4 regions of the Paenibacillus sp. NPDC058071 genome follow, and region 3 is predicted to be linked to each of the others. Evidence: riboswitches for the same ligand, from Rfam matches in the RefSeq annotation. Region 3 holds a riboswitch; each other region holds the start of a gene.
The links. Region 3 has a riboswitch for cyclic di-AMP ahead of ACFVTB_RS06855 (TrkH family potassium uptake protein). Riboswitches for the same ligand answer to the same signal wherever they lie in the genome.

Region 1 (5,458 bases), on a different contig from region 3:
ACAACGGACCGCTAACAAAGCGTATAAGCACTTCACATATAGCGACAACCAGGAAAAAGTATCCGATGTTGGAAATCCCCTTCTCGATGCCGAACAACGTAATAAAACTGAGCATGCCTCCGAAAGAGACACCGACCAGCATGCCCAGCAAGGAAGGGAACAATGCCTTCTTCTCTACTGCGCTGCTAAGCCAATGCGGCTTTCCTTGCGAAGCTGCAGATGCATGCAGCTTGACGTCCGGCGATGCCTTCGGTTGGCGGAAGAAAGTGGTTAGCGCCAGCGTCGCCAGCAATATGGCAGCCCCCGTCGCAAACAGAACCGAATACCCGTATTGCTCCATTAACCATATGCCTAGAAAAGGACCCAAGGAGAACGCGATCGCGTTGCCGGTTGCAAAGAACCCCATCCCTTCTCCTCTTCGCGACGCTGGGACAACGTCCGAAATAACGGTGCCGTACTGTGTAGTCGACAGCCCGAAGCCGATGCCGTGTACAAAGCGCAGCAGGAGCAGCGCCGTCAGCGTAGCGGCCATGTAATAGCCCGCCATTCCAACGAAGCAGATGGCAACGCCGATTAACAGCAGACCCTTCTTCCCGAATCGGCGGACGCCAATGCCGGTAAGCGGTCTTGCCAGTACGGCGGCAAACGTGAAACATCCGAGCAGCAAGCCGATTTGCGATTCGCTGCTTCCTTGTTCGGCCGCAAAAACAGGCAAGGTAGGCAGAAGCATCTCGATAGCTAGAAACAAGAACAGGTTGGAGCAGGTAAGCAAAATAAAATTTTTGGTCCATAAGGACTCGCGCATGATGTAGGATCCCTTCGACTTTCCTTCTGGAATCGGCGCTCCGTTCCACGCCGTATACTGCCAATCATACTGTCGGGCATCCCTTCTGTCTATGGAATACGGCAAAAAAGGGACCGTCCGCTGCGATTCACGTTGCCGCTTATCGCCCTGACAGTCCCATTCCCATTATTCGCTTACGTTAAATGCTGTTACACCAATGTAGCTTCATGCACCGGTTTCCAATACTGTTCGCTGCCTGGTAAATCGTCAAACCAGGCGGCATCTTCCGGGCAATCCAGCATCATAAAGCGGCCGTAATGGCCATACTTCGACTGATGGTACTTTAAATACGCTTTGCCATCTTCAATAGCAAGGATTTCGATTTTCCCCGAAGCGTGGCTCATGGACAGCCTGACCCGCTTGCCGAGACCTGAAGTAAGCGCCTTGGCTTCTTCTACTATCTCGTAAGCCCGCTTGAGCGGTACGACGAAATCCGAGTTGCCCGCTACCGGGCGGTTGATAAAGAAGTAATACGGCGTTACGCCAGCCCATGACAGCCGGTCGAGCAGCTCCGCCAGCACCTTGGGATCGTCGTTAATGCCTTTAATAATCGGCGTTTGGTTGACGACGATCGCGCCGGCCTCATGCAGCGCGTTGAACGCTTTGCACGCTTCGGCCGTAATTTCTCTAGGGTGATTAATGTGCGCCATGACATAAATGCGTTTCTCTACGGTGGAATAAGTGCGGATCAAATCAAGCAAGGCTTCGTCCTCATAAATGCGCATCGGGTTGAATACGGGGATTTTGGAGCCTAATCGGATAATCTTCACATGATCGATCGCTCTAAGCTGCTCGATAATGCTTCTTAGTTTGGGAGTACCGAGGATAAGACTGTCTCCCCCGGTCAGCAATACGTTATTGATTTCGGGGTGCTCGGCGATGTAAGCGAGTCCTGGCTCTACATTCGAAACGGCTTCCTTCACGTCGTTGCGGAACAGCCGCTTACGGAAGCAATATCGGCAGTAAGCGCCGCATACTTCGGAGACGATGAGCAGTGCGGTCGTCCCGTATTTATGCTGGCACCCCGGTACGACATAATTGGCTTCCTCGTCGGAAGCGTCCCATTTGCCGTATTCGAGCAGTTCGCCCTCATTCGGGATGACGAGTCTGCGGATCGGATCGTTGGGATCGTCCCAATCAATCAGGCTTAAATAGTAGTCGTTAACGCGAAACGCGAACTTATCCGTAATCGGCTTCAGCTTCTGACGCTCCTCGCTCGGTATGGATGCAATGCGGTCAAGATCGATGATGTACTTTGGCTGCGGCATACAAACTCCTCCTTCAAACAGAATTTGTGGTGCACGCTCCACCAGTGGGGGGTCCAAGAAACGCAAAAAAACCCATACGAATCTATCTGTAGGGGTCACAAAATAAAAATAAACTTGAATTTGACCCATCCACTGCTGACGAGGTTAGCTGACGGACTCGGGTAGATGGTCACCCTAAAACTCTGCATACACGATATGCGGAATTTATTCGCCCCACTTGCGTTTGGTTCCCCCGCTTTCCGGCGCATAGCCGAAAATTAAGCGTACTAACAGTCTAAATCGAAAAAGGGCCATTTGTCAAACTTTACAGTCAATTCAGACAAATCGGCCGATCTCGCCGCCCTATTTATGGACATAAAAAACGAAGCCGGACCGGGCCGCTTGAACATCGTTTTCCAAAGATGCGCTGCGTCTCGGACCGGCTCCGCCGTCCTCTTATTTGCCGATCAGTCTGAAATCGTCATAGTGAAAGCCCGGAGCAACGACGCAGGATACCAGCACCGGCTCGTCGCCCAGCGGACGCGTCATTTGCCATTCCGCACCGGGCACCAGCGCTTGCGGCTGCTGACCGTTCAGAATGTCTCCGCCGAGAATAATTTCTTCGCGCTTCTCCGGTTTATCTCCGGTACCGCCCAGCGTCAGCGCAATCGGGCTGCCCGAGTGCCACAGCCATAGCTCGTCCGAATGAACGGTATGCCAATCGGAGATTTCTTCCGGATGCAGTAAGTAGTAAATGGACGAAGCGGCAAATCTCGGACCGTTATAAGGAGCCCCTAGCACTTGCTGCGGAATTTCGAACGAAGCCTTCCATATTTCCTTATACCATCCGCCTTCGGGATGAGGCTTCAAACCGAGCGCCTCCACCAAAGGAGAAATTTGTTTAACCGTAGAACTCATCTGTTTCTCTCCTCCTATTACATCTCTATTTATTCCTTAGATTTTATATCGGTTTGAAAGCAACCGTCAATGAATGTTCGATAGATGATGACATTTTCCAGCTATAGTTAGGCCATATTTATGGCATCTATGCCGGAATCCTTTATATAAATACTATAAGCGTGCAGAATAGGAGTGCTGGCATGGATATTAGAGAAACGGATTTACCGGGCATTGGACGTAAATATCAGTTGCAGACAAGAGGCGGCGACAAATTTGTCATCATCATCCACGACGACGGAAGACGCGAGCTGTACCACTTCGACTATGAGGATCCGGACGACAGCATATCCATGGTGTCTCTGGACGACGACGAAGCCCGTCATATTGCGGCTATTATCGGCGGTATAACCTATAAGCCGAAAGCGCTGGAGACGATCGAAGTGGCGCTGGATGACTTGACGATCGAATGGTATAAGGTGGAGCATGGTTCCAGATGCATCGGCAAAACAATTGGCCAAGCAAATATCCGTCAAAAAACGGGCACAACCATTATCGCCGTAGTAGAAAAAGAGAAAAAACATATTAACCCTGGCCCCGACTATATTTTCAAAGCGGATACGACTCTCATTGTGGCTGGCGAACGCCAGCATCTAAAGAAGCTAAAACATCTCCTTTCTAACGGGAGCGTATAATTATGGATCACTTGGTGCTGGAAATTGGTCTTGCCGTTATCCTGCTTGCCTTAGTCGGGCTCCTTTCCGCAAAGCTGCGCTTTTCGGTCATCCCGTTCTATATTCTCATCGGGATGGCCGTCGGGCCGCACGCACCTAAATTCGGCATTCTCGACTTCCGTTTTATCGAAAGCGCCCCTTTCATCGATTTCCTCGGCAGAATCGGCGTACTGTTCCTGCTCTTCTATCTCGGGCTTGAGTTTTCCGTTGGCCGCTTGATCAAATCCGGCAAATCGATTGTGATTGGCGGCACCATCTATATTTTAATCAACTTCACTCTCGGTCTCGCTTACGGCTGGGTCACCGGCTTTCCGCTCGAGGAAATGCTCATTATAGCCGGTATCACAACGATCTCCTCCAGCGCCATTGTCGCTAAAGTGCTCGTCGATTTGAAACGTACTGCCAATTCGGAGACCGAGATGATTCTTGGCATTATTATGTTCGAGGACATTTTTCTTGCTGTCTATATCTCCATTCTCTCCGGCCTCGTACTAAGCGGAGCTAACTCTCTTGGCGGCGTTCTGCTGTCCGCTGCATACGCTTTAGGCTTCATGCTGTCGTTTATCGTGATCGGGCGCAAAATCGTTCCGCTTCTCAACAAAATGTTCAACATTCGAAATAACGAAGTGTTCCTGCTGCTTGTCTTCGGCTGCCTGTTCTTCGTGGCGGGCTTTTCTGAAACGATTCATGTGGCGGAAGCGATCGGCGCCTTACTCGTCGGCCTCGTTCTCGCAGAAACCGAGCACCTGAAGCGGATCGAGCATCTCATCTTGCCGTTTCGCGATTTTTTCGGAGCGGTATTCTTCTTCAGCTTTGGCCTGACAATCGATCCGTTTGCTTTAGGCGGAGCGGTTTGGCTATCCATCGGCGCCGTCATCCTTACGCTGATCGGCAACTTCGTCGCCGGGATGCTCGCCGGCCGCAGCGCCGGACTTTCTCCGAAAGCCTCGTCCAACATCGGGCTTACGATCGTCTCTCGCGGCGAATTCTCGATCATTATGGCCAACCTCGGCAAAACAGGCGGCCTGCTGGAAATTATTCAGCCGTTCGCCGCATTGTACGTGCTCATTCTCGCCATACTTGGTCCGCTTCTGACCAAGGAATCGAAGCTCGTGTATAAAGGCTTGAATAAACTATTCCGTTTCGAGCGGAAACGGCCTGCAGAGAAAGCGACTGAAACGGCGACCGAACAAGCAACTGAACAAGCAAGCTCGTCTTGAAAAAAGGCGCTGCGGAAAAATTTCCGCAACGCCTTTTTTTTACGCCCTATGATGCAGTGTTCGCTACGCGGCTCAGCCTTTCCCGAACTGCGCTTGATGCAGACGGCTATAAATGCCGCCGGTCGCGATCAATTCCTCGTGCTTGCCTTCCTCGCTGATGCCTTCCTCGGTAACAACGATAATCCGGTCGGCGTTTTTAATCGTCGCCAGCCTGTGGGCGATAACCAGCGTTGTTCGGCCTGCCGACAGCTCAGACAGCGATTGCTGAATCGCTGCTTCCGTCTCCGTGTCGAGCGCCGAAGTTGCTTCGTCCAAGATGAGGATCGGCGGATTCTTCAAGAACATCCGAGCAATCGCCATCCGCTGTTTCTGCCCGCCCGACAGCTTCACGCCCCGTTCACCGATAACCGTATCAAGGCCGTTAGGCTGAGCGGCGATAAACGCCTCCAGATGCGCTCTGCGTGCTGCCTCCATAATATCAGCGTCGGACGATCCAAGCTTGCCGTAAGCAATATT
Region 2 (5,458 bases), on a different contig from region 3:
GTTTCTGATCGGCGTTGGCTTTATTGGAGGCTGGATTTTTTTCCGCGATCGGAAACGCAACTATGTGGCTACCCGCTTCCGCGAAAAGCGGCCGAAGCCGCCTAAACCGCAGGCTTAATGAACCAAAGAAAACGGATCGGCTCACCCGCGAGCCGGTCCGTTTTTTCTGAGAAGCTATTTTTTCAAGTGATACGGTACAGTCGTTATAATAACGTCCCTTCTATAAAGCAAATGAGCGCGAAGCAGCAGGCTCGATTGATTATGCAAAATATGATGCCATGCTTTTTTCGGGATAAATTGCGGAATAACAACTGTCACCTGATAATGTGATTCGCTCGCCTTGCGCTGAACCGTATCGATAAATTTAGTTAGCGGATAGACCAAGCTTCGGTAAGGCGAATGCAGCGTAACAAGCCGGATATCCGGCTGCCATTTTTGCCATTTTTGTTCGAAAGCGGCTTCCTCATCGCGTTCAAACGGAATATGGACGGCAATGATTTGATCCGCATGAAGCGACTTGGCATAGTTCAGCGAATTTTCGACAACATGAGTAATGCCTGCCACTGGGACAATGATGACATTGCCTTCAATCGGCATAGAAGGCTCGCAGGTCGTTGTCCGCAGTTGATCCGCCACCGCTTCGTAATGCGCGTGAATCCGGACGAACAGCCAGATGATAACCGGCAAGAAGATAAGAACCGGCCATACTTGGCCGAACTTGGTTAAGAAAAAGACAATGCACACGATAAAACTGATGCATGCGCCGATTGTATTGATGATGAATTTGGACTTCCAGCCCTTCGGCTTCTCGCGGAACCACTTCACCATCATCCCCGTCTGCGACAGCGTAAACGGAATGAATACACCAACTGCATAGAGTGGAATTAAGTGCTCTGTTTTTCCGCCGAATCCTACAATAAGAACGATGGACAGCAAGCCAAGCATCAGGATGCCGTTCGAATAGCCCAGCCGGTCTCCCCTGACCGTAAACATTCTCGGAATATATTTATCCTTCGCCAAATTGACTGCCAGCAGCGGAAACGCAGAGTAGCCTGTGTTCGCCGCGAGAATCAAAATAAGCGCTGTTGTCCCTTGGATAAAATAATAAACGCCGTTGCGTCCAAATACGTCTTCGGCGATATCGGATACAACCGTCACTTCTGGACGCGGACTGATTCCGTAATAATATGCGAGAAAGACGATGCCTGAAAACAAAATCGCAAGCAAAGCGCCCATCGCGAGCAGCGTTTTCGAGGCATTGTTTGGCGCCGGGCTTTTGAAGTTCGGAATGGCGTTCGAGATCGCTTCTACACCGGTCAGTGCCGAGCTGCCGGAGGCGAACGCCTTGAGCAGCAGGAACAGTCCAATTCCCGCCACCGGCGTACCGATCGACGCATGCAAATCAGGTGAAACTTGGCCGGTTGCTACTTTGTAGACGCCTGTTGCGATCAGTGCCAGTATCGCAAGTACGAACAGGTAGACGGGGTAAGCGAGAATCGAAGCCGATTCCGTCACGCCTCGCAAGTTAAGCGTCGTTATAAATAGGACGAAAACGACCGCTATCGGCACGTTGTATGGATGCAAGCTTGGAAAGGCCGAAGTTATCGCATCTGTGCCGGCCGAGACGCTAACCGCTACCGTCAATATATAATCGACCAATAAGGATGCCCCTGCCACAAGACCGGCATGCTTGCCGAGATTTTCTTTCGAGACGACATAAGCGCCGCCGCCATGCGGATAAGCAAAAATAATTTGCCGGTAGGAAAAAATTAGCGCAGTCAGCAGCGCCAGAACACCTACTGCTATCGGGATGGAGTACCAAAAAGCTGCGGCCCCTACCGTCAGCAGCACGATCAAAACTTGCTCTGGTCCGTAAGCGACGGAGGAGAGCGCATCGGAGGACAAAATGGCGAGCGCCTTCGTCTTATTCAGCTTTTGCTCGCCTAGCTCCGTCGATTTCAACGGCCTGCCGATTAAAATTCGTTTAATTGAAGTTATCAATGTTCATTCACCGCCATCTGTGATTTTATGCTGCGTCTGTGAAGCGTTTCTAGTCAGCCATCCACTTCATATCCTCCATCTGTACGGTGAAATTTGCGCACGAAAAAACACAGGTAGGAGCCTGTGTTTTCAGCACATGTTCACAACCCTCTCTCATTCAACGCTGACGAGGTTAGCTGTCGGATTCGGGCGGTATGAGTCGCCCTACCCGCTGCGTTGGCGCAGCAGGATTCACCCCGGATGATGCCGAATTCATCTGACGGATCAAATATCGGCATTATCGATTGGGTCCCCCGTTTTCCTTGCGGAAATTTAGCGATTAGAACGTTGAACGTATTCGGTTTGATGAGTACGGACTAATCTTACGCTCATCGCCAATCAAAGTAAAATGCGGCGCAAACCGTTTTTGAATCGATTCGGATTGGAACATCTGCAATAAACCGCTTACATGAATGTGCCTCGCTCGAAAGCTGTTATTTTCTCGTGTTTTCTCGCGAAATCGGCACTTTCGTAGTGTCATTCTCCGTCCGGCAGCATTTTGATCAATCGCTCTATGGTACCGTCAAAAGGGAATCGTCCCTGTTCGATCCGCTCCTCGAGACTCTTCTGCTCCTGAATAACTCTCCTGACTAAGTCTGGCGGATACGAAAACTTCACTGCGTTAGCCGCAAATTCGTCTTCATCAACGACATTCCACCTGCCGTTTGTATAGATCAAGTCGATATCCAAATCGACAAAAGTTACTGTATTTTCATTGAGCTTTGCTGGTTGGCAAATATTGCAGTAATATTGTGTCACTTTGCCATCGATAATATCCGCACTTACAGTAAACCAAGCGTCGAAAGGAAAGAACTCAATTGTCCAATTCTCCATGGTAAATACTTTCCCTTTGGTGTAATGCTTCAGTTTTCTTCCTCGATGACCGAGAACGAAGATGTGTTCATCAGTCTTTTCAAGAAGTGTAGTATCCCATTCATAATGAAGATGATTGCCGTATTTCAAGGATTGAATCCTCATTTGTTGATTATCCAATTATAATTTTCCTTTCGGTATGTGTGATCATATGGCAGCAATAATATAATGTAAGTAATTAAAAGAATATCATAATATACCTCTGCGGTTTTGAAAAACCTTGCCCTGTAGACAATTAAAAAAACCTAAGCTGCAAGCTAGTTCCGATATGATAACGGAGCCAGCTTGCAGCTTAGGGCTTTAATTCGATAATAGCCGTGCGTGCCTTTATAATTCGTTGCGGGATACGCCTAAAAATCGGCTTAACCTATTTATTTTTTGTTCATATCATCAACAAGCTCTTCTAAATGCTTTTCCGTAAATTTGCCCCCGCTGAAGGAGAGCATGCCGCGAATCGGCATATATTTCATAAACGCTTGCAGCAATGCGGCATGCGGCCCCTCCAATGCTGCTGCAAATGGCAGCACCGCATAAATCTTTTTCACCCACTCGCGGCCCTTCTCCGTCTGCATAAGATCAGTAATGGTCGAATTGCGGTGATAAACGTAGGTTCGCACTGTAGTAGACTCTACTTCAATTTGCTCCGTCAGCACAATATCCTGCGATGACTTACCGATTAGAAGCTCAAAGCTTCCCGTCTCAACAACCCAATCTTTTAATTCTACATCATAGTAAGCAAAGCTTCTCTTATCCAGCTCAAAAGAAACGGTTTTGCTTTCGCCCGGCTGCAGTTCAACCTTGTCAAAGGCTTTCAGTTCCTTCTCCGGTCTAATTACGCTGCTTTCAATATCGCGAACATACAGCTGAACAGCTTCTTTTCCCGCCATTTGACCGCTGTTGCGAACCGTTACCTGCACTTGCAGCGTTTCCTGATCGCTGATTTTGTTTTTCTGCACAGTCAAATTCGAGTATTCAAAGGCAGTATAGCTCAAGCCGTGTCCGAACGGAAACAATACGGGTTGTTGCTTTTTGTCATAATAGCGATAGCCGACAAAAATGCCTTCCCGATATTCCACAATGTCTTTTTCTCCTGGGTAAAACAAAAATGACGGGTTATCGCTAAGCGCCAGCGGGAATGTCTCTGCCAGCTTGCCGGATGGGCTTACCACGCCAAACAGCAGATCGGCGATTGCTCCGCCCAGTGCTTGTCCTCCCAAATAAGCCTCCAGAACCCCTTTCGCATGAGGCAGCCAAGGCATTTCAATAGGAGCGCCATTGCTTAATACGACAACGAGATTAGGCTGCACTTTGGCAATCTCCTCGATTAGAGCGATTTGATTCGGCGGAATACGCAAATGCTGGCGGTCAAAGCCTTCCGATTCATAGCGCGCCGGCAAGCCTGCAAAGACAACTGCCGTTTCGCTGCTTGCAGCCGCTTGCTTTGCCAACTCCAGCAGTTCTGCATCCGTTTCCTCACTAGACAGCTGATACCCTTGCTCATATGCAATTTCGGCATCAGGGGCAATTTTTATAATTTCCTCGCTAATATCTTCCAGCTTGGTCGGCTTGATTTGGGAGCTTCCGCTGCCCTGGTAGCGTACTTCTTTGGCCATCGCGCCAATAAGAGCCAGCTTGCCCGTACGGCTTAGCGGCAATACACGGTCTTCATTTTTGAGAAGAACCATGCTCTCCCTAGCAATTTCCCGCGCAAGCTGATGATGGACTTCCTGATCAAAGCTTGCTCCGGCTTTTTGATGATCCTTAGCTTTAAAAATGACTGTCAGCAAGCGCTCCACGACTTGATCAAGCTTCTCTTCCGAGAGCTTTCCTTCCTGCACTGCTTTAATAATAAGCGCCGTACCTTCGCCATGGCTTGACGGCATCTCCAGCTCAAGTCCTGCGGCAACACCTTTGACGCGATCGTTGACAGCTCCCCAATCGGACACGACAATTCCTTCATGGCCCCACTCTTCTTTTAGAATGGTTGTCAGAAGCTCTTCGTTTTCAGAGGCGAATTCACCGTTTACTTTGTTGTAGGCGCACATAACCGTCCAAGGCTGCGCTTTTTTGACCGCTCCTTCAAAGCTGGCCAAATAAATTTCCCGCAATGTCCGCTCATCTACGATCGAGTCGGAAGTCATGCGGCGATGCTCCTGATTATTTGCAGCAAAGTGCTTAAGAGAGGTGCCTACTCCCTGGCTTTGCACCCCAATAATATGATGGGCGGCCATTTCGGAGGACAAAAACGGATCTTCCGAAAAATACTCAAAATTGCGGCCGCAAAGCGGGGAGCGTTTAATGTTAACACCCGGTCCGAGCAACACGGCAACCTCTTCCGCCTGGCATTCTCTTCCCAGCGCCTCGCCCATCTGCTGAATCAACGCGCGGTTCCAGGAGCTTGCTACCCCTGCTGCAGAAGGAAAACAGGTCGACGGCACACTATCAAACAACCCTAAATGGTCGGCAGACGCTCTTTGCTTCCGCAAGCCATGCGGTCCGTCTGTTACCATTAAGGACGGAATTCCCAATCTGTCTACGGATTGCG
Region 3 (5,458 bases):
GAAGAACGAAACGCTGCCGGAGGAGATGCTGCAGCAGCCGCAGAGCATATCGACCACGATGCTTACGCCGATGAAGTGATCGCTTCGCTTCATAATTGGCTTAAAGTGAAAGTCCATATGCCGCAGCGGGGGAGGAAAAGTGAAGTCGTGGCAATGGCCACCGACAACGCCCGTATTGCGCTGGCGGACAAGTTCAGGCTGATCGAACGGGACGAGGAACGAACGGTGAAGGCAAGCGAAGGTCTGGCCGAATGGCTTGGTCTGCCGGAGGTTCGCCGCATCGAAGCGTTCGACAACTCGAATATTCAAGGTACAAATCCGGTTTCGGCGATGGTCGTTTTTACAGACGGCAAGCCGGATCGCAAAGAATACCGCAAATATAAGATTAAGACCGTCGTCGGACCCGACGATTATGAAACGATGCGTGAAGTCGTCCGGCGCCGGTATGAACGGGTGTTGAAGGACCAGCTTGCTGCTCCCGATCTGATCGTCGTCGACGGCGGAAAAGGCCAAATCTCCGCCGCGATCGACGTGCTTCATAACGAGCTCGGGCTGCATATCCCGGTATGCGGCCTCGTGAAAGACGCAAAGCATAAGACGGCGCAACTGATGACCGGCGAGCCGCCGGAGATCGTACCGCTGCCGCGGGATAGCCAAGAGTTTTATTTGCTTCAGCGCATCCAAGACGAGGTGCACCGATTTGCCATTACGTTCCACCGCGAGCAGCGCGGCAAATCGATGATTGCCTCTCAACTGGACGCCATTCCGGGCATCGGTGAGAAGCGACGGAAGCTGCTGCTGAAGCACTTCGGCTCGATCAAAAAAATTCGCGAAGCTGCGGTAGAAGATTTCCGGCCACTCTCAATTGGCGATAAGCTGGCGTCGCAAATATTAGAAGCGTTAAATGAGGAAAAGCCTTCATAAAACAAATAGGCCAGGCTACCCCAGTTGAACTCGGGCGGCCTGGCCTATTTGTTGAGCGGAAGTGGTGACCTTACTATTGGACGAGGCAGAATGGGCTGTGCTCGGTCGTCAAAACATGTCCTTCACACTGCTGTAACGGCCAAAACGGCCGTTAAAGCGAAGAAAAGCGTGCGAGTGTGCGAAATAGCGGCCAAAATGGCCGTTGGACGAGGCAGAATGGGTTGGGTTCGCTCATAACAGGCACTTCACACTACTGCAACGGCCAAAACGGCCGTTAAAGCGAAGAAAAGCGTGCGAGTGTGCGAAATAGCGGCCAAAATGGCCGTTGGACGAGGCAGAATGAGTTGGGCCTGGTCAAAACAGGTCCTTCACACAGCTGTAACGGCCAAAACGGCCTTTACAGCTAAGAAAAGTGCGCGAGTGTGCGAAATAGCGGCCAAAATGGCCGTTGGACGAGACAGAATGGGCTGTGCCCGGTCAAAACAGGTCTTTCACACTACTGTAACGGCCAAAACGGCCGTTAAAGCGAAGAAAAGTACGCGAGTGTGCGAAATAGCGGCCAAAATGGCCGTTGGACGAGGCAGAATGAGTTGGGTTCGCTCAAAACAAGTCCTTCACAATACTGCAACGGCCACGACTCCAAGGCCTCTACAAACGCGTCAGTGACCGCCGCCGCACCAGCATAAACAACCGTCATCCTTCATATTCGAAAGGATGACGGTTGTTTTGTTCCCGCTACTTATTCAGCGCAGCAGGCTGTCGTGGATGCCGGTTGCGATGCCACGCCCGAATGACCCAAGCGATCGGCACCGGCAGAATGATGTAGATAATGGCCGCTGTTACGTTGACTGTCCCGCCGACGCCGACTAGCGAGAGTGACATGAGCAGGCTGTCGAAAATGGCGTGTGTAAAGACGGCGGTCACGAAGCCGTAACGCAGGAAGATATAACAGAAAATCAAGCCGATGATGATAAGCTCGATTACGCGCGTATAGAACGGAAAGATTGGATAGCCGACATGACCAATCGCCCACATAACAGTCGGGATCAGGCATGCGATGAACGTGTTGCGGAACCAGCGCTTGAAGATGGCAACGCCAAACAGCCGGTAGATTGCTTCTTCGGATATCGCTGCGCACCAGGCGAGCATCGGCATTATCCAAAGGACGCTCATGTTATATGGCGATTGAGTCGCATCGCTGCTGGACCAAGAACCGATCGCATTTTCCAGTACGAGAAAAATAATCGATTGAATGCCAAGCAAAATAATTGCGAACAAATAGGACAGGCCAACGCTGCGCCAGACGTGATCGCCGTAGCCGCGTTCACGGAACCCGGACCAAAGCGGCTTTTTCCAAGAGCGCCACATGCCGTCGCCGGCAACAAGCGAGAAGTAGACGGCAACGCCGATGGGCAGCAGCATGAGGGCGGTTACGAACATCATCGCAATCTCCGAGGAACGAGTGGTCGCTTGCTCGCCTAGCTGTGCTTTAACACCGTCTAACAGGTTTAAGTTATTAAAGATATAGAAAAAAGTGAAAATCAGACTGATCGCGATTCCCCGCTTAAAAGTCGTATTACGCCGGTACAAAACCGCGTAAATGATTGCGAGCACCAGCGTGAACACGTACATGTAGATCAGGCTGACAACAGATATAGAGCCTGCAATATCCTGCTGTTTTTTAACGTGGGCCGTATAGTCGGCAGGCGGTTCAAATACAGGCTTATAACGCGTAACCGTCCACTCGTCTCCGTTCAGCTGCCGGACGCCGACAGTCAGGTTCAAGGAGGCGTCGGCCAGCTTATAGCCTGACGGATGGAAAACGACCTCTCCATCGTCGTTCACGTAACGATCGGTCAACTGCTCTTTGCTAAAGCCTTTCGAAACGGCGAAGCTTTCGGCCGCGGCAATCAGCGGCTGTTCATTCACGGCAAATCCCGTTTTCCAATGCCAGCCGACGATGCTGCTGCTGGTCATATGTACGTAGATGAATGCGTTGCTGCCGTCCTCCAGCTTCAAATGCACTTGAAACGCATCGGTTGGAAAATTGCTGCTGTATTTTTTTTCATATTCCCCGAGCTTTTTTTCTTTGGAGAAATAACCGCTTGCCAAGCTGTCGGTTTGATGGATGACATCGGCACTCTGCGCCGCTAGCCCGAACTGCTGTTTGGAAAAGGAGCGGGCAGCCGCTTCGGCTTCGCTTTTGGCAATCGCTTTAGCGAATGTTACATCGCTGGAAGCTTCCCCGCCGGCCAACGGAATGAGCTGTGCTGCGATAAATATAAGCAAACCGATAAGAGCGGCTACTATAAATCGCTTCCAATCATGCTTTTCAATGGAATGAATCATGCTTCACCTCTGACTTTAATTTCGCCCTGCGGCTATTGAGCCCTTGTTTTCAATGCGTAATGGACAGCCATTCTGTAACAATAACATATGACAGTCTGAAATATCCAATGCTTGACAGCCGCAAATCTGGTTAAAAGGTTTGAAAACGAGAGAAATAACGACATTGGGACAGCGTTGAACGTCTCACGAATCAAGGGCGGGCTAATTTGAACTAATTTCGGCGAAATTCTGCTATTTGCTTGGTTGGTAAAACGAATGAAATAGGATTATAATCGTTATCGATAATCGAATAGAACAGCCGAATTTCCGTTGGAAAACGGGGGAACCATAACGCTGCCGGCTTGTCCGTCAGCACGGGGTGAATTTCGGCGGCGCGCATTCGTCATACGAAGCGAACCGCTCGAATAGGGCCGCCTGTCCAGGCCCGAATCCGTCAGCTAACCTCGCAGGCTGTGTGGAACAGGAACTCATCGCAGCGGCATTGAGCGTCCGGTGCTTTTTTTATGCCCAAATTACACCATAACGGCTCTACAGCCGGGGAGCGCAATCCATGTTATCCTTTTTTGATATTCGCAAATGGTCGCCGCCGCGGATCCTTGTATCCGGTTTTGCGGTCATTATTTTAATAGGCGCTGTACTGCTGATGACCCCTCTCGCGCTAAGCGAAGGCGCGGAGCTTCGTTTTCTCGACGCTTTGTTTATGGCTACATCTGCAGTTAGCGTAACCGGGCTTGCCGTTGTTGATACCGGCACGTTCTTCTCGACGCCAGGGCAGATCATTCTGCTGCTGCTTATTCAAATTGGCGGATTGGGCTTCATGACGACGGGCACGCTGATCGCCCTCATGCTGCGCAAACGAATTTCGCTGAGGGAGCGTCTGATTTTGCAGGAAGCGATGAATCAGACGAGCATGCAGGGCATCGTGAAGCTGGTGCGCAAAGTCATTGTCTATTCGCTTTTGATCGAAGCGTCCGGATGGCTGCTGCTTTCTATCCGCTTCGCTTTTGATATGCCGCTCGGAAAAGCGATATACTTCGGCCTATTCCATTCCGTTTCGTTGTTCAATAACGCCGGCTTTGATATTTTCGGCCAGTTTCGCAGTATGACGGACTATGTCGGCGATCCGCTGATTAATATTGTGTCTATGTTGCTTATTGTTTTAGGCGGTCTCGGCTTCGTTGTCATCTCGGATTTGCTCGATTGGCGGAACTGCCGCAAGCTGACGCTGCACAGCAAAGTGGTCCTTACGACTACCGGCCTGCTTATCGCAGTTGGGGCGATCGTCATTTTTATTTTCGAGTTTTCAAACGCGAATACGCTCGGTTCCTTGAATGCGGGCGAGAAAGTGCTTGCTTCTCTCTTCCAGTCAGTTGCGCCCCGCACAGCTGGAGCGAATACGCTCGATTATTCGGCTATGCGGCAAGCGACTTTATTTTTTACCGTTATATTGATGTTTATCGGTGCGTCCTCAGGCTCGACTGGCGGCGGGATCAAGACGACCACGTTCGCTACGCTGATCGGAGCGGTGCTGGCCATGGTGCGCGGACGGCAAGATATCGTGATGTTCCGTTATCGGCTGGCGAAAGACCGGATTTATAAAGCGCTGACCATTACGATGCTGTCGGTGGCGCTCGTCATTTTCGTCACGATGCTGCTCTCGACGACGGAAGATCAGCAGTTTATGAAAATATTGTTCGAAGCGACATCCGCTTTCGGCACGGTTGGTCTATCCGCCGGTTTGACGCCGCACCTGACCGATTTCGGACGAGTGATTATTATGTTTACGATGTTTGCCGGCAGGCTTGGCCCGTTGACGCTTGCATATGCGCTCGGCCCAAAAACAGAGAAAGAGCTGTACCGGTATCCCGAGGGGAAAATTACGATCGGATAGGGGAATGGGAGAGGAATGAAGAATCACCAGTTTGTCATCGTCGGCCTCGGCAGATTCGGGTCCAGCTTGGGGAGAGAGTTGATTCAGCTTGGGCATGAGGTGCTTGGCATCGACAAGTGCGAAGAAGCGGTACAGGAGATGAGCGACGTGCTTACGTACGCGGTTTCAGCTGATTGTACGGACGAAGAGGCGCTGCGCTCACTCGGCGCGCGTAACTTCGATTGCGGCGTCGTGGCGATTGGAGACGATATTCAAGCGAGCATTTTAACGACGATATTATTGAAGGATTTGGGC
Region 4 (5,458 bases), on a different contig from region 3:
CGATTCGTTCTTGCTTGTAACAGCATGCGTTGCAGAAGCTCCACGTACAAGGAGAACCTTTTAAATGCGAAGATTACTATGGCTTAGCTGCTTGTCTTATTTGGTTATCGGTCTTGCTCATGTCGTCGGCGGATCGGTTCTGGAGCAAATGATGACCCATTACCAGTTGTCCTATAAAGACAGCGGTCAGTGGGTGATGAATCAATTTCTTGGATTTCTGGTCGGCGTGCTTCTAGCCCCTTATTTAACGTCCAAGCTTGGAAAAAGGGGATGCGTGCTTCTGGCGGTTGGTCTTCTGACCGTTAGCGAAGCCGCTTACAGCCTTTTGCCGCCTTGGGGACTCATGCTTGCGATCGCGCCGCTGGCCGGCTTCGGCTTCGGCATGACGGAAGCGGTCATCGGCGCGATGGTCATCGATCTATCGGAAGAGAAGGCTACGGCCATGAGCCGCGTCGAGATATTCTTCGGCATCGGCGCCTTCCTGATGCCTACAGCAGCGGGCTTCCTCATTCGCCATGAGATTTGGCAGCTGTCGTTCCCTATCGTATCGGCGATTGCCGGCATTACCTTTATTCTATGGCTGACGATGTCATTCGGCAAAATCGACGAACAGATCGGTTATTACGCCCGATCGTCGTCGTTAGCGGCTTCCAAGCCGGTCGCCACGGACGGGAAGCTTTCCCGGCTGCTGGGCGGTTATAAACCGCAGACGATTCCGTTTGTGCTGCTGTCAGCTGTGTTCTTCATGATCTATGTCGGTATGGAAATGAGCTTTGCCAACTATTTGCCGTCGATTATGATCGAACAAGCTGGCGTTGCCGCTGCGGACGCGCCAGCCGCTCTTAGTCTGTTCTGGGGAACTGTCATTATCGGCCGTCTGTTTGCCGGAGGCTTGTCCGACCGGATCGGCCATTCCCGCTATTTGCTGTTCGCTACGGGCGGTGCTTCGGCTTCCCTTATTCTAATGGCCTTGACCGGTCAAGCCAGCTGGATGTTCGTATCGATCGGTTTAGCCGGCCTGTTCTTCTCCGGCATCTTCGGTATCGCGCTCGTCTATGCGAACGGCTTAGTCCCAGGCATGACGGAGAAAACGACAAGCCTGCTGGTTGCTTTCGGCGGATTAGGCGGGGCGCTGTTTCCGAAATTGACGGGCTGGGTCATGGACCGCTACGGCGTCAGTCAAACGATTCTGATGATTGCTTTCTTAATTGTGCTGCTGTTTATCGTGCTGCTGGCCATGCTGACGCTTGGCAGAAAGCAGCAGGCAAGTCTCGAAATCGATACAGTGGGAGGGAATTGAATGGACAACACACAGCGATTCTCGGACCGTGCAGGACTATATGTGAAATATCGGCCCAGCTATCCGAAGCAAGCACTGGACTTTTTGTACGAGCAGATCGGGTTCCATGCATCATCGACAATTGCCGATATCGGATCGGGTACCGGTATCTTCTCATCGTTGCTGCTGGAGCGGGGAAGTGAAGTTATTGCGGTCGAGCCGAACGAGGCGATGCGCGCCGAGGCTGAAGGGGCCTTGCTTGTGCGAGAGGGTTATCGCTCGGTAGCGGCGGCGGCCGAGTCGACCGGCTTATCGGATGCTTCGGTGGACTTTATCGTCTGCGCGCAATCTTTTCATTGGTTCGACCGTTCGGCAGCCAAGACGGAATTCCATCGCATTCTGAAGCCGGGCGGAAAGGTCGCGTTGATCTGGAATTCGCGATTAACGGAGGGAACGCCCTTCTTGGACGGCTATGATCGGCTGCTCCGCACGTACGGCATCGATTATGAGCATGTTTCGCATAAAAATATTGCACCAGTCGATTTGCGTTCATTCTTCCTTGAGGAAGGAGAAGGCATGCAGATTGCCTCGTTCGACTTCGCGCAATTGCTGAATGAGGAAGAGTTGCTGGGTCGTATGCTTTCCTCCTCGTATATGCCGCTGGCCGGCCATCCCCATCACGAACCGCTGCTTGCCGAGCTTAAGCTGTTGTTTCAGAATACGAGCAAGGACGGCAGGGTCAGCTTCGACTATCGAACAGAGCTGTTCTGGGGAGAAGTATAAAAGCGACCCGACGGTATCGTTCATAAGAAAAAGCCGCAGGCTTCAGTCCCAAAGGACAACAAGCTTGCGGCTTTTTCTTATGAAGGTTCATCATGCGCCGAACCGGTAAGATATAATCCTACTCAGCTTCGTCGGCATATTTCTCAAAAGTCGTTGTATCCATCACTCGACGAGCCGTTACATAACGGGTTTCATAGTAGGATTCGCTCAGCTTGCTGATCGTTACGCCCTTGCTGGACGACGAATGAGCAAACTTGCCATCACCTACATAAATGCCAACATGAGAGATACTTTTTCCGTTCGTGTTGAAAAACACGAGGTCACCGGCAGACAGATCGCTCTTTGCGATCTTCTTGCCCATTTTTGCTTGCGAGCCCGAAGTGCGGGACAGGTCTACGCCCATTTTGTCGAAGACATAGGTCGTAAAGCCTGAGCAATCAAAACCGCGAGTCGACGTGCCGCCGCTTTGGTAAGGCGTACCGATCAATTCATCGATAATGCCGTCCATTTTCGAGTCCGCGAATACGCTGCCAGCTTGGAAAGTCAGCAGCAACACGAGCCCTGCAAGTAATGCGGTAAGCTTCTTCAAGATGGTAAAGCTCCTTCCGATGCCGACGAGGTTAGCTGTGGGGTTCGGTTGAAGGATCCCTATGATTTCTCAGGCGCCGGCCGCAATTGGACCGAGCGTCGAAATCAATTCACCCAGAGGTGGTTCCCCCGTTTCCAGTACAAGGAATTAGGCAAGTTTCAATATGTACTTGAGAACTATTCGTTTTTTTTCGTCGATCTCCTCCTCCAATTGGCAAATTCTAATAATTCTCATGTAATCTTCTGACAATCTAGCGATATAAATATAAATTCATACATTTATGCGACTTGGATAGAGCAGATACGTCAATAACGGCTGCTAATTACATTAACTATGTGCGACTATGAATGTTTATGTAGATTTTTTTTAGAAGGAGTAACGGACGGAGGGGGGAGAAGGGAGGACGAGCATTCGACATAAAAGAAGGACCGGCGTCGACAATAGCTTGTCGATGCCGGTCCTAAAGAATCAGTCCGAATGTCCTGCCGCAACGTGATGTACCTGCGATTAGATGTCCGACCTCGATTGCAGACAGTCGTACTGCGCGGCGAGCGTCCACACTTTCATCATCGTACGAATCAAATTATAGCCTTGATGAATAATGAGAGCGATGAGCCCCGCCCATATGAACGAAAGGCCAGTCACGAACAAGGCAACGCCGGCGCCGATCGCCCACATGAGCAGCGAGAGGCCGCCGTACGGAAGGACGTGGCGAAGCGCATGCCATAGCGAACGAAACGGGCCGTCGCCGGAAGCGGCGCCGAACTGCATGGCGAGAAAAAGCAAATGTAGTACCGCCGCCCACAGCAGCCAGCCGGCAGCTCCAGGCAGCAAGCGAATCGCTGCCTCGCCTATGGAATGGCTGGCGAGCGCAGCTTGCAAAGCGCGGGGCAGCAGCCACCAAGCGGGCGCTAAGGCGAGCAGCGTTTTGATCCAATAAAGCAGCGTAACGGGTCGCCAAACCTTGCCAATGCCTTGTAAAAACCGGGTTCCCTCGCTTGCATTCGCGTGCCGGAATGAGTAGAACAGGCCAGCGTTAAAGAGCGGCGTGAGCAGCATCCGAGCGGCGATCAGACCGCCAAGCAGCCATGCGTATGGCGTGATCAGATCGGTTTTAATCAAATGAAACTGCGCTTCGCTTATAAAGAGCTGGACGGAGGAATCCGGCAGCGCTTCGTTCGGAAACCTTCGGAGCAGCGGTGCGGCTATTGAGTCAATGAAGCGATAGAGGAAGAACCCCCAGAGCAGCTGGTACAGAAACAGCAGAATGACGATGAAGAAGTGTCTAGAGGCGAGCAGCCAGCCTTGCTTCAAATGTGTTTTCATCACGGTTCCTCCTCCCTTACCAGCCCAGCGAACCGAGCAGCGATTCGATCAGATTGGCGAAGCCGAGATTCCAGCGAATCCGTTTCTGATCGGGAAGTTCGGCCCGCATGAAGTTGTTGATATGCTTGTTGTCCAGCACATTCGTATGCTCAGGATCGATGACGACCCAGTCTATCGGCGACGTGTGCACGATTTTATATTGAATATGCGATTCCGAGGCATCCCACGTTTTCGAGACGTTGGCGCCATCCTTGAATTGCATGAAAATCGGAATAGAGCCGTTATTGCCGCCGTTCTTCTTGATGAACACGGTTGATTCGTACACCTGCTGCCCTTCCTGCTCGAACGGACGGATCTCGATCGTTTCGACGGAGAAGTCGGCCATCTGATCGTCATAGACGAACTGGGCGAAATATTCCTGCCATTTCTGCTTCGTCACCTGTTCGACGACGCGTTGGAAATCGCCGCTTGAAGGGTGCTTGAACCGATATTTTTGGAAATAGGTTTTCATAATCTTCTGCATCGTCCGGGGACCAACCTGATTTTCAATACCAAGCAGAACGAGCTTTGCCCGCATATACACATTTTCCGCGTAGTGACTGTGGCTGTCGTAAGCCCATGAAGGCTGCTTCAGCGGCGCAGGATCGGTCATATAACTCGCTTCCAGCGGCAGATTGGGAATAACGCCGTACTCGCTTTCCATTACTTTATCCTCGGCATAGGAGGTGAAGCCTTCGTCCAGCCAAGCCTCCTCAAACTCGTTGGAGGCAACCATGCCGTACCAATATTGATGACCGATCTCGTGGACGACGGTTCTCTCCAGGCTGTAGCCAGGATTGTCGTTTTCGGCTGCAAAAGCGGTAACGAGCGTTGGGTATTCCATGCCGCCTGCGCCGTTCGCACCTTTTGGCGGCACGATGATCGAAAGCGTCGAGTACGGATACTCTCCATACCACTGCGCGTATTTGGCCAGCGCCGACTTCGCCGCATGCATATAACGGTCCTGAAGACTCTCGTGAGCGGGATCGAGATATAGCTTAATACGAACGCCGGGAATGCCGACGCCGGACAGCGTATCCTCGACATACACGAAATCGGGAGATGCCGACCAGGCGAAATCGTGAACGTCGTCAGCGTAGAACCGGTAAGCAAGCCTTCCGTCGTTCAGTTGCTCGGCAGCCTTCGTCTGGAAGCCGGTAGCCGCGACGGTGTATCCTTGAGGCACGTAAATATTAACGGAGAAAATGCCGAAGTCGCTGTAGAACTCGGAGTTGCCGTGGTACTGATGAATGTTCCATCCTTCGGATACGCGACCTCGGGTGCCGGCGGGCTCGTATACGGCCAGCTTCGGAAACCATTGCCCAGCCATGACGAAATTGCCGGAGTAGCCCATGCGAGCGAATACTTCGGGCAGCTTCACTTCGTAACTCATCTTCAGCGTAACCGATTTGCCGGGCGGGACCGGGACGGGCAGCTTAAGC

Region 1: another riboswitch for cyclic di-AMP. It lies ahead of ACFVTB_RS19400 (KamA family radical SAM protein); the one in region 3 lies ahead of ACFVTB_RS06855 (TrkH family potassium uptake protein).
Region 2: another riboswitch for cyclic di-AMP. It lies ahead of ACFVTB_RS13770 (APC family permease); the one in region 3 lies ahead of ACFVTB_RS06855 (TrkH family potassium uptake protein).
Region 4: another riboswitch for cyclic di-AMP. It lies ahead of ACFVTB_RS24905 (C40 family peptidase); the one in region 3 lies ahead of ACFVTB_RS06855 (TrkH family potassium uptake protein).

The regions. Positions count from the first base shown of each region.
Region 1 is NZ_JBHVSK010000012.1:69,820-75,277, forward strand. Features, by position in the region: gene ACFVTB_RS19395 (MFS transporter) at 1-805, opposite strand, end outside; gene ACFVTB_RS19400 (KamA family radical SAM protein) at 994-2,112, opposite strand; cyclic di-AMP (ydaO/yuaA leader) riboswitch at 2,231-2,386, opposite strand; gene ACFVTB_RS19405 (cupin domain-containing protein) at 2,548-3,009, opposite strand; gene ACFVTB_RS19410 (cation:proton antiporter regulatory subunit) at 3,192-3,683, shown strand; gene ACFVTB_RS19415 (cation:proton antiporter) at 3,686-4,942, shown strand; gene ACFVTB_RS19420 (ABC transporter ATP-binding protein) at 5,015-5,458, opposite strand, start outside.
Region 2 is NZ_JBHVSK010000007.1:108,135-113,592, reverse strand. Features, by position in the region: gene ACFVTB_RS13775 (DUF2627 domain-containing protein) at 1-118, shown strand, start outside; gene ACFVTB_RS13770 (APC family permease) at 175-2,001, opposite strand; cyclic di-AMP (ydaO/yuaA leader) riboswitch at 2,147-2,329, opposite strand; gene ACFVTB_RS13765 (DUF402 domain-containing protein) at 2,518-3,033, opposite strand; gene ACFVTB_RS13760 (beta-glucosidase) at 3,285-5,458, opposite strand, start outside.
Region 3 is NZ_JBHVSK010000003.1:313,995-319,452, reverse strand. Features, by position in the region: gene uvrC (excinuclease ABC subunit UvrC) at 1-924, shown strand, start outside; gene ACFVTB_RS06860 (CPBP family intramembrane glutamic endopeptidase) at 1,660-3,273, opposite strand; cyclic di-AMP (ydaO/yuaA leader) riboswitch at 3,560-3,740, shown strand; gene ACFVTB_RS06855 (TrkH family potassium uptake protein) at 3,824-5,164, shown strand; gene ACFVTB_RS06850 (potassium channel family protein) at 5,180-5,458, shown strand, end outside.
Region 4 is NZ_JBHVSK010000022.1:35,501-40,958, reverse strand. Features, by position in the region: gene ACFVTB_RS24915 (MFS transporter) at 65-1,300, shown strand; gene ACFVTB_RS24910 (class I SAM-dependent methyltransferase) at 1,301-2,062, shown strand; gene ACFVTB_RS24905 (C40 family peptidase) at 2,181-2,654, opposite strand; cyclic di-AMP (ydaO/yuaA leader) riboswitch at 2,657-2,815, opposite strand; gene ACFVTB_RS24900 (hypothetical protein) at 3,159-3,977, opposite strand; gene ACFVTB_RS24895 (M1 family metallopeptidase) at 3,994-5,458, opposite strand, start outside.